One region of the Alteromonas fortis genome, then DNA from elsewhere that is predicted to be linked to it. Evidence: predicted binding sites of a transcription regulator. Region 1 holds the regulator's gene; the other holds the start of a gene.
The links. Region 1 encodes FliA, which starts transcription of late flagellar genes. Its sites were predicted from a motif close to CTAAAGNTNNNNNNNNNNNNGCCGATA; they were not measured.
Positions count from the first base shown of each region.

Region 2: a site for FliA is predicted at 2,917-2,943, ahead of pomA (flagellar motor protein PomA). Genes of this name have one in related genera too.

Region 1 covers NZ_LR812090.1:1,148,995-1,154,549, forward strand. The annotation lists gene PCAR9_RS04985 (MinD/ParA family protein) at 1-662, shown strand, start outside; gene PCAR9_RS04990 (RNA polymerase sigma factor FliA) at 659-1,390, shown strand; gene cheY (chemotaxis response regulator CheY) at 1,427-1,810, shown strand; gene PCAR9_RS05000 (protein phosphatase CheZ) at 1,845-2,600, shown strand; gene PCAR9_RS05005 (chemotaxis protein CheA) at 2,613-4,886, shown strand; gene PCAR9_RS05010 (protein-glutamate methylesterase/protein-glutamine glutaminase) at 4,915-5,555, shown strand, end outside.
Region 2 covers NZ_LR812090.1:3,041,162-3,046,716, forward strand. The annotation lists gene PCAR9_RS13115 (SAM-dependent methyltransferase) at 1-1,074, shown strand, start outside; gene PCAR9_RS13120 (flagellar motor protein MotB) at 1,176-2,105, opposite strand; gene pomA (flagellar motor protein PomA) at 2,105-2,866, opposite strand; gene xseB (exodeoxyribonuclease VII small subunit) at 3,267-3,509, shown strand; gene PCAR9_RS13135 (farnesyl diphosphate synthase) at 3,539-4,429, shown strand; gene dxs (1-deoxy-D-xylulose-5-phosphate synthase) at 4,462-5,555, shown strand, end outside.

The DNA of each region.
Region 1 (5,555 bases):
GAGTTGAGAAAAACTTATCTCACGTACTCTCTGGCGAGTGCACGTTGGACGAGGTTTTAGTAACCGGCCCACACGGTATTAAGATTGCTCCCGCCACATCTGGTACGCAGTCAATGGCGGAACTCTCACCCACACAGCACGCTGGCTTAATAAGAGCGTTTAGCGAGCTGCGTTCTCAAATAGACGTATTAATAGTCGACACCGCTGCTGGCATTTCAGATATGGTATTAAGCTTTTCTAAAGCCTCCCAAGATATCATGGTGGTGGTTTGCGATGAGCCAACATCACTAACTGATGCGTATGCGCTGATAAAAATCCTTAACCGTGAGCACGGTGTTTTTCGCTTTAAAGTTGTGGCCAATATGGTTCGCGATGTGCGAGAAGGTCAGGAATTATTTAGCAAATTAAGTAAAGTGACAGGGCGTTTTCTTGATGTTGCACTAGAATTAGTGGCGACGGTGCCATTTGACGAAAATATTCGCAAAGCAGTGCGTAAGCAAACAGCTATTGTAGATGCTTTTCCGGGCTCTCCTGCAGCCGTAGCGATAACTAAGCTAGCAAACAGGGCGCTTACTTGGCCTATTCCGGCGCAGCCTGGAGGTCACTTAGAATTTTTCATTGAACAATTAGTTGCAGAAAAAGCCGTAGGAAGTCAACGTTGAACAGCAAGGCAGCCGCTTATCAACAGCAAACAGATAAATCGCAGTTAGTCGAAAGACATGCGCCTCTGGTTAAGCGTATTGCGCACCATTTGATGGCGCGCCTGCCTGCGAGTGTTCTTGTTGATGACCTTATCCAATCAGGAATGATTGGTTTGTTAGAGGCCGCTCGAAACTTTGATGGGTCAAAAGGCGCAAGCTTCGAAACCTTCGCAGGTATCCGCATTCGCGGTGCCATGCTGGATGAAATACGCAAAGGTGATTGGACGCCACGTTCTGTTCACCGAAATGGTCGCGCAATAACAGAAGCGATATCTCAGGTAGAAAGTGAAACTGGGCGCGACGCACGAGATTCCGATATTGCTGACAAGCTTAATGTGAGCTTGCAGGATTATCACCAGATGCTCAATGAAGTAAATGCCGGGAAGCTGGTGGGCATTGAAGATTTAGGTGTGTCGGAAGATGTAATCACTACCGAGCAAAGTCGAGGCAGTGATGCACCGTTAGAAGATTTAATGCAGGGCGCATTTCAAAAAGCGCTGGCCCATGCAATAACGACATTACCCGAGCGAGAAGCGATTGTTCTTTCACTTTACTATGATGAAGAACTAAACTTAAGAGAAATAGGCGAGGTTCTCGACGTAAGTGAGTCGAGAGTCAGTCAAATTCATAGTCAAGCCATGTTAAAACTCAAATCACGAATGAAGTCGTGGCAAGCTGACGAAGAATAGAAATTAAAAACAATTAACCCCTCAGTGGAGGCTATTTTGGACAAAAGCATGAAAATTCTCGTGGTCGATGACTTTTCAACCATGAGACGAATCATCAAAAACCTGCTTAAAGATTTGGGTTTTGCCAATATCCAGGAAGCGGATGACGGAAGCACCGCATTACCTATGTTACAACAAGGCGATTTCGACTTTGTTGTTACTGATTGGAACATGCCTGGTATGCAGGGTATAGATCTGCTCCGAGCAATTAGAGCCGATGACAAACTTAAGCATCTGCCAGTACTTATGGTGACCGCCGAAGCGAAGAAGGAACAGATCGTTGCCGCCGCCCAAGCGGGTGTGAATGGTTACGTTGTTAAACCTTTTACCGCGGCAACGCTTAAAGAAAAATTAGATAAAATATTCGAACGTTTAGGTTGATCCAGACGCTCACCAGATAAATGAGGTTTACTGGATGTCAACGAATGTAAACGTTCCAATATCGTTAGAAGAAGCAAAGCAGCTTGTCACTTTTCTTGAAGAAGGTGACAAGACTTCAGCTAATGCACTACTTGAAGCCGTCTCAATGAAAGAAAACGTTGAGCTATTCGCTGAAGTAGGCAAGTTGACGCGTCAACTCCACGACGCATTAAACAACTTTCAAATAGACGACCGCATCAAAAATTTAGCTACAGACGATATCCCTGATGCTCAGTCCCGCCTTACCTACGTAATTGAAGAAACCGAGAAAGCTGCTAATACTACTATGGATGCCGTAGAGGCGAGTATGCCCATCGCTGAACTGCTCGCAGAGCGAATCGAAAAGGTTATGCCAGAGTGGAAAAAGCTGATGAACCGCCAAATCGAGTTGGGTGAGTTTAAGGTTTTATGTGCAGACTTAGACGAATTGTTGGAAGACGGTTCGAATCAGTCGGCTAAACTTACACAGTTACTTACTGAAGTTTTGATGGCACAAGGTTATCAAGACTTGACTGGACAGGTTATTCGTCGCGTTATCGACTTGGTTAAAGAAGTCGAAGATAGCCTTGTAAACATGCTTACTATGTTTGGCGAACGGGACGGTGCAGAACAAACTAAACCTTCCAGCGTTAAGGCCGATAAGGTTGATGGTGTAGAGGCAGAAGGCCCAATTATTGATGCTGACAAACGAGATGACGTCGTTTCAGGTCAAGATGATGTAGATGATCTTCTGTCTAGCTTAGGTTTTTAGGGGAGCGGGTGCATGTCGTTTGATGTTGACGAGGAAATATTACAGGACTTTCTAGTGGAAGCTGGAGAGATACTTGAACAATTACAAGAACAGCTCGTTGATCTTGAGAACAATCCTGAAGACGCGGACTTGCTTAACGCAATTTTTCGCGGCTATCACACAGTAAAAGGGGGAGCGGGCTTCCTTTCTCTTACTGAGTTAGTTGAAATTTGTCACGGTGCTGAAAACGTCTTTGACGTTATGCGCAATGGCCAACGAACGCTAACGCCTGAGTTAATGGATATCATTTTGCAAGCCACTGATGTGGTAGTTGAAATGTTTGAACGAGTAAAAGCACAAGAGCCGCTAGAGCCGGCAGATGCACACCTCGTCGACCTGTTACACAAACTCAGTCGCCCAGAATCTCCAGATGAAAACATTTTCGACAATGCAAGTGCGCCTGCCGCCGAGCCAGAAGTTGTCGCGGCTGAGCCCGAGGTCGTTGCAGAAGAGCCGGAACTAGTTATAGATGAACCAGTGCCAGCAGCGTCAGATACCAGTGAAAGTAGCGGTGGTATAGAAGAAATTACCGAAGATGAGTTTGAGGCTCTTCTTGATGAGCTTCATGGAGGTGGTGCTCCAGGACAAGCTGCATCAACCAATACAAAACCCGCCAAAACGGAGCCTGCGCAAACGTCAGCACCAGCGGCGAGCACTGACAGTGATGACATTACTGATGAAGAGTTCGAAGCACTGTTAGATGATCTGCACGGAAAAGGTCAGTTTGGTGGAGACGAAAAAAGTGCTGCAGAACCAGCATCAGCAGCTGCTCCGGCAAGTAGTGCCGGTGATGAAGAAATTACCGACGATGAATTTGAAGCTCTGCTTGATCAGCTTCACGGCTCAGGTCAAGGGCCAACTAAACAAAGCTCTGCTCCAGCAGCACCTGAACCTCCTGTAGACAAAGCGGCTACCGAGGCTGTTCAAAAAGCAAAGCAAGCGGCGAGTGCCCCGGCTGCGCCTAAGGCGAAGCCCGCACCTAGTGCAGCAAGCCCAGCTAAAACGAGTAAAGCAGCTGCACCTAAAGCGCCTTCCAAGAAAGATGATAAAAAAGGGGCTCCTGCTCCACCACCTGCTGAGACAACGGTACGTGTAGACACAAAGCGTTTAGACCAAATTATGAATATGGTCGGTGAACTCGTACTCGTTAGAAACCGACTGATAAGTTTGGGGATCAACAGCAACGACGAGAGCATGTCAAAGGCCATTGCTAACCTAGATGTAGTGACGGGAGACTTGCAAGGTGCGGTAATGAAAACCCGCATGCAGCCTATCAAGAAAGTGTTTGGCCGTTTTCCTCGCGTTGTACGTGACCTAGCTAGAAGCTTAAAGAAAGAAATTACCTTAGAGCTTGTAGGTGAAGAGACAGACTTAGATAAAAACTTGGTTGAAGCATTGGCCGACCCGCTAGTGCATTTGGTGAGAAACTCTGTCGACCACGGGATAGAAATGCCGGATGATCGTGCTGCGGCAGGTAAGCCTCGCATGGGTACAGTTCAGCTATCAGCATCTCAAGAAGGCGACCATATTCTTCTTACTATCGAAGACGACGGTAAAGGTATGGACGCCGAGAAGCTAAAAGAGATCGCAATTAGCCGTGGCGTATTGGATGTAGATGCAGCAGCACGCATGTCTGATGTTGAAGCGTTCAACCTTATCTTTGCACCTGGCTTTTCTACTAAAACCGAAATCAGCGATATTTCAGGTCGTGGTGTGGGCATGGACGTGGTTAAAACCAAAATTAACCAGCTCAACGGTACCATCAATATTGACTCGCAGTTAGGAAAAGGTACACGATTAGATATCAAGGTGCCGTTAACGCTCGCGATTCTACCTACGTTAATGATTGTTGTAGGAAAACAGACCTTTGCGTTACCATTAGGTGCGGTGAACGAAATAATAAATATGGACATCAAGAAGACCAATACGGTGGATGGCCAATTAACAATGATAGTTCGTTCAAAAGCAATCCCTCTGTTTTTCCTTGGCGAATGGTTAATCCGAGGCCCTAAAAATATAAATAAAGAAAAGGGGCATGTTGTTGTAGTGCAAATTGGTACACAGCAAGTCGGGTTTGTCGTAGACGCGCTAATAGGCCAGGAAGAAGTGGTTATCAAACCGCTGGATGCATTGTTGCAAGGAACGCCTGGTATGGCGGGAGCTACAATTACCTCAGACGGTGGTATTGCATTAATTTTAGATATTCCGAGCCTGCTAAAACGGTACGCGCGTAAACCCATTAAGTAAGGCGATGAATTAACAGGAATGATAATCCATGGTCTTTAAAGTCCTAGTCGTGGACGACTCGACCTTTTATCGCCGTCGAGTAAGAGAAATACTCGATGGTGATAGAGAACTTGAAGTTGTTGGGGAAGCGAGAAACGGGCGTGATGCACTGGATAAAACAGAAGCACTAAAACCCGATGTAATAACCATGGACGTTGAAATGCCTGTTATGGACGGTATTTCGGCGGTAAAGGCTATTATGGATAAACGCCCTACGCCTATTTTGATGTTTTCTTCATTGACGCATCATGGCGCTCAGGCAACGCTTGATGCGTTAGAGGCAGGCGCGCTAGATTTTTTACCCAAAAAATTCGAAGACATTGCCCAAGATAGAAAAGATGCTTCGCGACTGCTTTGTACTAAAGTTAGGTTGATAGCGCGAAGAGGATTGGGCTTGAAGCGCCCATCTCTTCGCACAGCGGAGACCAGAAAACTTCCTGATAATGCGCCCAAACAGGCTTTTTTCAAAACATCGGGTTTACTTTCAGGCCATAAAGGCGCCGACAAGCAGCCTACCGTTTCCTCAGTCAGGGCAACGGGTAAGCAGTACAGATGTTTAGCTATTGGGGCGTCCACAGGTGGACCTGTTGCACTTCAAAAAGTGCTTTCTCCACTACCTGCAGATTTTCC
Region 2 (5,555 bases), 1.9 Mb from region 1:
ATCAAAGATGTGCAAGCCTATCGACAGTTGTTACTTGGCGGCAGTGTGGGGGCTGGCGAGGCGTACATGGATGGTTTGTGGGACAGTGACGATGTAACAGCCGTAGTAAGGATTTTCGCACGGAACTTACCCACCCTAGATGAGTGGGAAAATAAGTTCAAGTGGCTGACCATGCCCATCAATAAAATTCAACATTTTGCGCGTCGAAACACAAAAGACCAAGCTAAAAAGAACATTGAAGCGCATTATGACTTGGGCAATAAGCTTTACACCCGCTTTCTTGATCCAACAATGATGTATTCATCAGCAATATACCCAGATACAAATGCAACGCTAAACGACGCGCAGAATTACAAATTAAAAGCCATTTGTGACAAATTACAACTTTCTGAAGCAGACCACCTTTTAGAAATAGGCACTGGCTGGGGCGGCCTAGCTGTTTTTGCGGCAAAACATTACGGCTGCAACGTAACAACAACCACCATTTCAGAAGAACAGCACGCTTGGGCAAAGGACTGGATTGCACGAGAAGGTCTAGAAAGTAAAATTACGTTACTTAAAAAAGATTATCGTCTACTCGACGGTAAATACGACAAGCTGGTTTCCATTGAAATGATTGAAGCGGTTGGCAAACAGTATTTAGGTAACTTTTTCGAAAAATGTGCTTCTCTTTTGAAAGACGACGGCCTTATGTTGCTTCAGTCGATAACCATTGACGATAGACGTTATGATAGCTACTCAAACAGCGTAGACTTCATACAGAAATACATTTTCCCGGGTGGTTTTTTACCATCGCAATACCAGCTAAATGCCCATCTTAAAAAATACACGAACATGATGATCCGTGATTTACACGATATTGGTGTGGACTATGCAAAAACCCTTAACCACTGGTATGAAGCATTTATCGCGGCGAAAGATGAATTACTAAATGATGGTTACGACGAACGCTTTATGCGTATGTGGACCTACTACCTGAAATACTGCGAAGGTGGCTTTCTAGAAAGAACTATAAGTACTGTACAGCTTGTTATATCTAAACCTCAATACAGAGAGGAATTGGCTAGAGTTTGATTCTCGTTGTTGTGTGAATATCCAGTAAGCAATTTGAAACCAAAAAAGCGGTGCCATATGGCACCGTTTTTTGTGGATATTGCATTTCAAAGGAGTAACGCTTAATCGTCTACCACTGATATAGGTTTGGATATCATTGGTTTACCTTGGTTAATATTAATCTCCACTCGGCGATTCTTAGCTCTATCACTTGCAGTCGTGGCATTTTCGACAATAGGATTAGTATCTGCTTTGCCTACAACAGACATACGGCTTTCATCAAACCCAGGTGCTGTACGCATGGCTTCGGCCACCGCGACGGCGCGTTGTGACGACAAATCCCAGTTCGAGCGATAAAGCTCATTGGCAATATGCTGTCCGTCACTATGGCCAGAAATCTCAATTTCACCAGGCACATCCGCTAACAATGAACCAATTTTTCTTAATACGGGCTGAAATTGTGGCTGCAAGAAAGCAGACCCGGCTGAGAAGGAGCCATTCTCGCGAATACGAATGGTAAGCTGTTGCCCCAGCGACTCCATCTCTACCGAGCCATCTAAAATTTGCTTTTCCAATTGTTGGGCCACCTTTTTCATCAACTCAGCCATTTGAGATTGATCAGTGCTTTGCTCAGCAGATGAAGATGACTCAGTAGCCGTTTGTTGAGACTGACCGCCGCGTTGTTCGCCACGCTGCTTTTGCCTTCCGCCGGCCGAATCCTCGTTTCCTGCCTGAAACTCTAGCATCTGCTGTGTCATTTCGTTGGTTTGCTGTTGTATAGATTCAATTGGAGTAGGATCAGGCTTACCAGGTCGAAACTCCATAGCTATTACACTGGTTCCCTTTGGAATATCTTTTACTTCGATTTTGTTTTGTACACCGAAAGCGAACTTCATCGAACCCGCAATCTGCTTAAATTTAAGTACATCCATCTCTGAAAATGAAAGCAGAAGTACAAAGAAGCACATTAGCAGTGACATCAAGTCTGCGAAGGTTCCCATCCAAGCTGGAAGCCCCTCGGGGGGGCATTTTGGGCATTCTTCTTCTGCCATTACTCTTCCTCTGCGCTTCCGCGTTTACTCGCCGCCAGGTAGTTTTTCAATACGCCTTCAATAACTCGCGGGTTTTGACCGTCAGCTATACCGACAATACCATCTAGAACAAGGCTCTGATTTAGCTTTTCTTCCCCCGCTCGCACAGACAGCTTGAATGCTATTGGCAAACAGATAACGTTGGCGAAAAAGGCACCATAAAGCGTTGTGAGTAGTGCTACCGCCATTGCGGGGCCGATAGCTTTCGGGTCATCCATGTTCGATAGCATGGCAACCAAACCAATCAAGGTGCCGATCATACCCATGGCGGGTGCAATATCGCCCATACCTTTAAAAAACGAGGCGCCGAAATCATGTCGCTCTGACGTCATAGAAATATCTTTAGCGAGCGTCTCTCTAACCACCTCAATATCGTGGCCATCAACCAGCATATCTACGCCCTTTTGCATAAATTCGTTCGAGATTTCCGCTTCCTCTAAAGCCAAAAAGCCACCTTTTCGCGCCGCATCCGCCATCTCTACGATTTTCTCAATAAGCTCTTCTGGCGATTCAATCTTAAACATGAATGCTTTACCAGCAATCTTACCCGCACCGAAGAATTGACCTAAAGTAAATTGTGACAAGACAACAAACAAAGTCCCACCAAACACGATCAATATCGATTGGACGTCGATGAACATGCCTAAGCTGCCGCCTAGAATCATAGCCATAACTATGAAACCAATGGCGCCCAACATACCTATGACGGTTGCTAAATCCACTCACTCTTCCCCATTTATGCGCAGTCAGTGCTGTTAATCTACAAATATTCTATCGGCAACGGATAAAAATACTAAAACGACATTATTGAAAAATATCATATTTATTTGTTTTTTATTAAGTGTGACTTTAAAAAACCTTGTTTAAAGGTTTTCTATCTATCTACCATGCTTATAGGGTTCGCTTATCTATCAGAACACGCATACACTTGTTTATTTAAAGTAATGTAGTCACTTATTTCGAATATAGCACAATATCTTCATATTCAACGTGGTCAACTGCATGAAAAAAAAGCTATATTACTGTGATATAGGCGATATACGGACAAACCATTTGACCCTTGTGCGGCCCTCGGTTAATGTGCGCGGTACACGTATTTTGGCCAATGTATTGAGTGTTTTTATGACGACAGAAAAAGCATCAGCGTCTTTTGAAGAAACTTTATCAGAACTAGAAGCTATCGTTAACGAAATGGAAAACGGTGATCTGCCGCTTAATAAAGCACTGGAAAAATTTGAACGAGGTATAGCATTATCTCGTCAAGGCCAGCAATCACTTGAAAACGCCGAGCAAAAAGTAAAAATACTGCTTAGTGAACAAGGCGAAGAAACGCTTCAAACTCTTCCTGAAAGTGAACAGCCTTAAAACGTTCATTTTTAACTTACAGGCGACCTATGAATTTTTCTGCTTTGCATCAGCAAGTAAAACAGCAAACTGATGCATCCCTTCTTACCTTAATTGATGATTTACCCGATTACGCACCGCGCCTTAAGGATGCGATGCGTCACGCATTGCTTGCGGGTGGTAAGCGTATGCGTCCTCTACTAGTACAGGTTGTAGGAAACACGCTAGACGTGCCTAAAAAAGATCAGATGGCTATAAGCATGGCTATTGAGTGCGTGCACGCCTACTCGTTAGTTCATGACGATTTACCAGCCATGGACGATGATGATTTACGTCGTGGAATGCCAACTTGTCATATCGCCTTCGATGAAGCTACGGCTATTTTAGCGGGGGATGCTCTGCAATCTCTTGCATTTACTGTACTAGCTGATGCTCCTTTAAGCGTATTTGCCGAAACCAAGCGCGGACAACTGTTGTCTGTACTTGCTAAAAGTGCAGGATATGTAGGAATGTGTGGTGGCCAGGCAATTGATTTGGCCAGTACAGGTGAGGCCATCTCGTTAGAAGAACTAAAACAGCTCCATAGATTAAAAACCGGAGCATTGCTAAAAGCCTGTGTTGAAATGGTTGCTATTGTCAGTGAAGGCTTATTGCCACAAACTAAAACTGACTTAATGGCTTATGCCGCCGATATCGGGCTAGCTTTTCAAGTTCAAGACGACATTTTGGACGTTGAAGGCAGCAGCGAGAAGTTAGGTAAACCGGCAGGGTCGGATGAAGCATTGGGTAAAAACACGTTTCCCGCCAAGCTTGGAATGGCTGGCGCTAAACAAGAATTAGAAATGCTTCACAATAATGCACTTCAAGCATTGACGCGTTTACCCTACAATACTGACAGTTTAATTGCGTTTAGCGAGCTTTTGGTAAAACGCGACCATTAGCCACGCGCCATGTTGAAAAAGATAATAAGTACATGAGTTTAGATCTCCAACATTACCCAACGCTTGCGCTTGCGCAAACACCTGAAAAATTGAGGCAATTGCCCCAGGATAAATTACGCGAGCTCGCCGATGAATTACGTGAGTATTTACTTAACAGTGTAAGTCAAACGAGTGGTCACTTCGCTTCGGGCTTAGGCACAGTAGAGCTCACCGTCGCGTTACATTATGTGTACAACACACCGTTTGACCGTTTATTGTGGGACGTAGGGCATCAAGCCTATCCTCATAAGATTCTTACTGGCCGTGCAGAGCGCATGAGTACCATCCGTCAAAAGAATGGTCTGCACCCTTTCCCATGGCCGCCTGAGAGCGACTATGACACCTTTGCTGTGGGTCATTCTTCTACATCGATTAGCGCGGCGCTGGGCATGGCCGTAGCGGCAGAAAAAGAAGGTGAAGATCGCAAAGTGGTTGCCGTTATCGGCGATGGCGCAATGACCGCAGGTATGGCGTTTGAAGCCCTTAACCACGCAGGTGACATCAAAAAAGATATGGTGGTTGTACTTAACGACAACGAAATGTCCATATCTGAAAACGTAGGGGCGTTAAACAGCCACCTAGCCCGCTTGCTAACGGGTAATTTTTTCAATTCAATTCGCGATGGCGGCAAAAAGCTGTTAAGCAATGTACCACCTATTAAGGAATTCGCTAGCCGTGCAGAAGAGCACCTTAAAGGTATGGTTGTGCCCGGTACTATCTTCGAAGAGTTGGGCTTTAATTATATTGGTCCTATCGATGGTCACGATGTGAACGCTGTAGTCGATACCCTTCGCAATATGCGTAACTTTGAAGGTCCTCAGCTTTTACATGTTGTGACAAAGAAAGGTAAGGGCTATGCCGTTGCTGAAGAAGACCCAATTAAGTTTCACGCGGTGCCAAAATTTAACCCAGCAGATAACGCTCTGCCAAAGTCGAAGCCCTCTGCCCCAACCTACTCTGCTATTTTTGGAAAATGGCTATGTGATATGGCCGCGCAAGACCCAAAATTAATGGCTGTGACACCTGCTATGCGTGAAGGTTCTGGTATGGTTGAGTTTTCTCAGCGTTTTCCCGAACAGTACTTCGA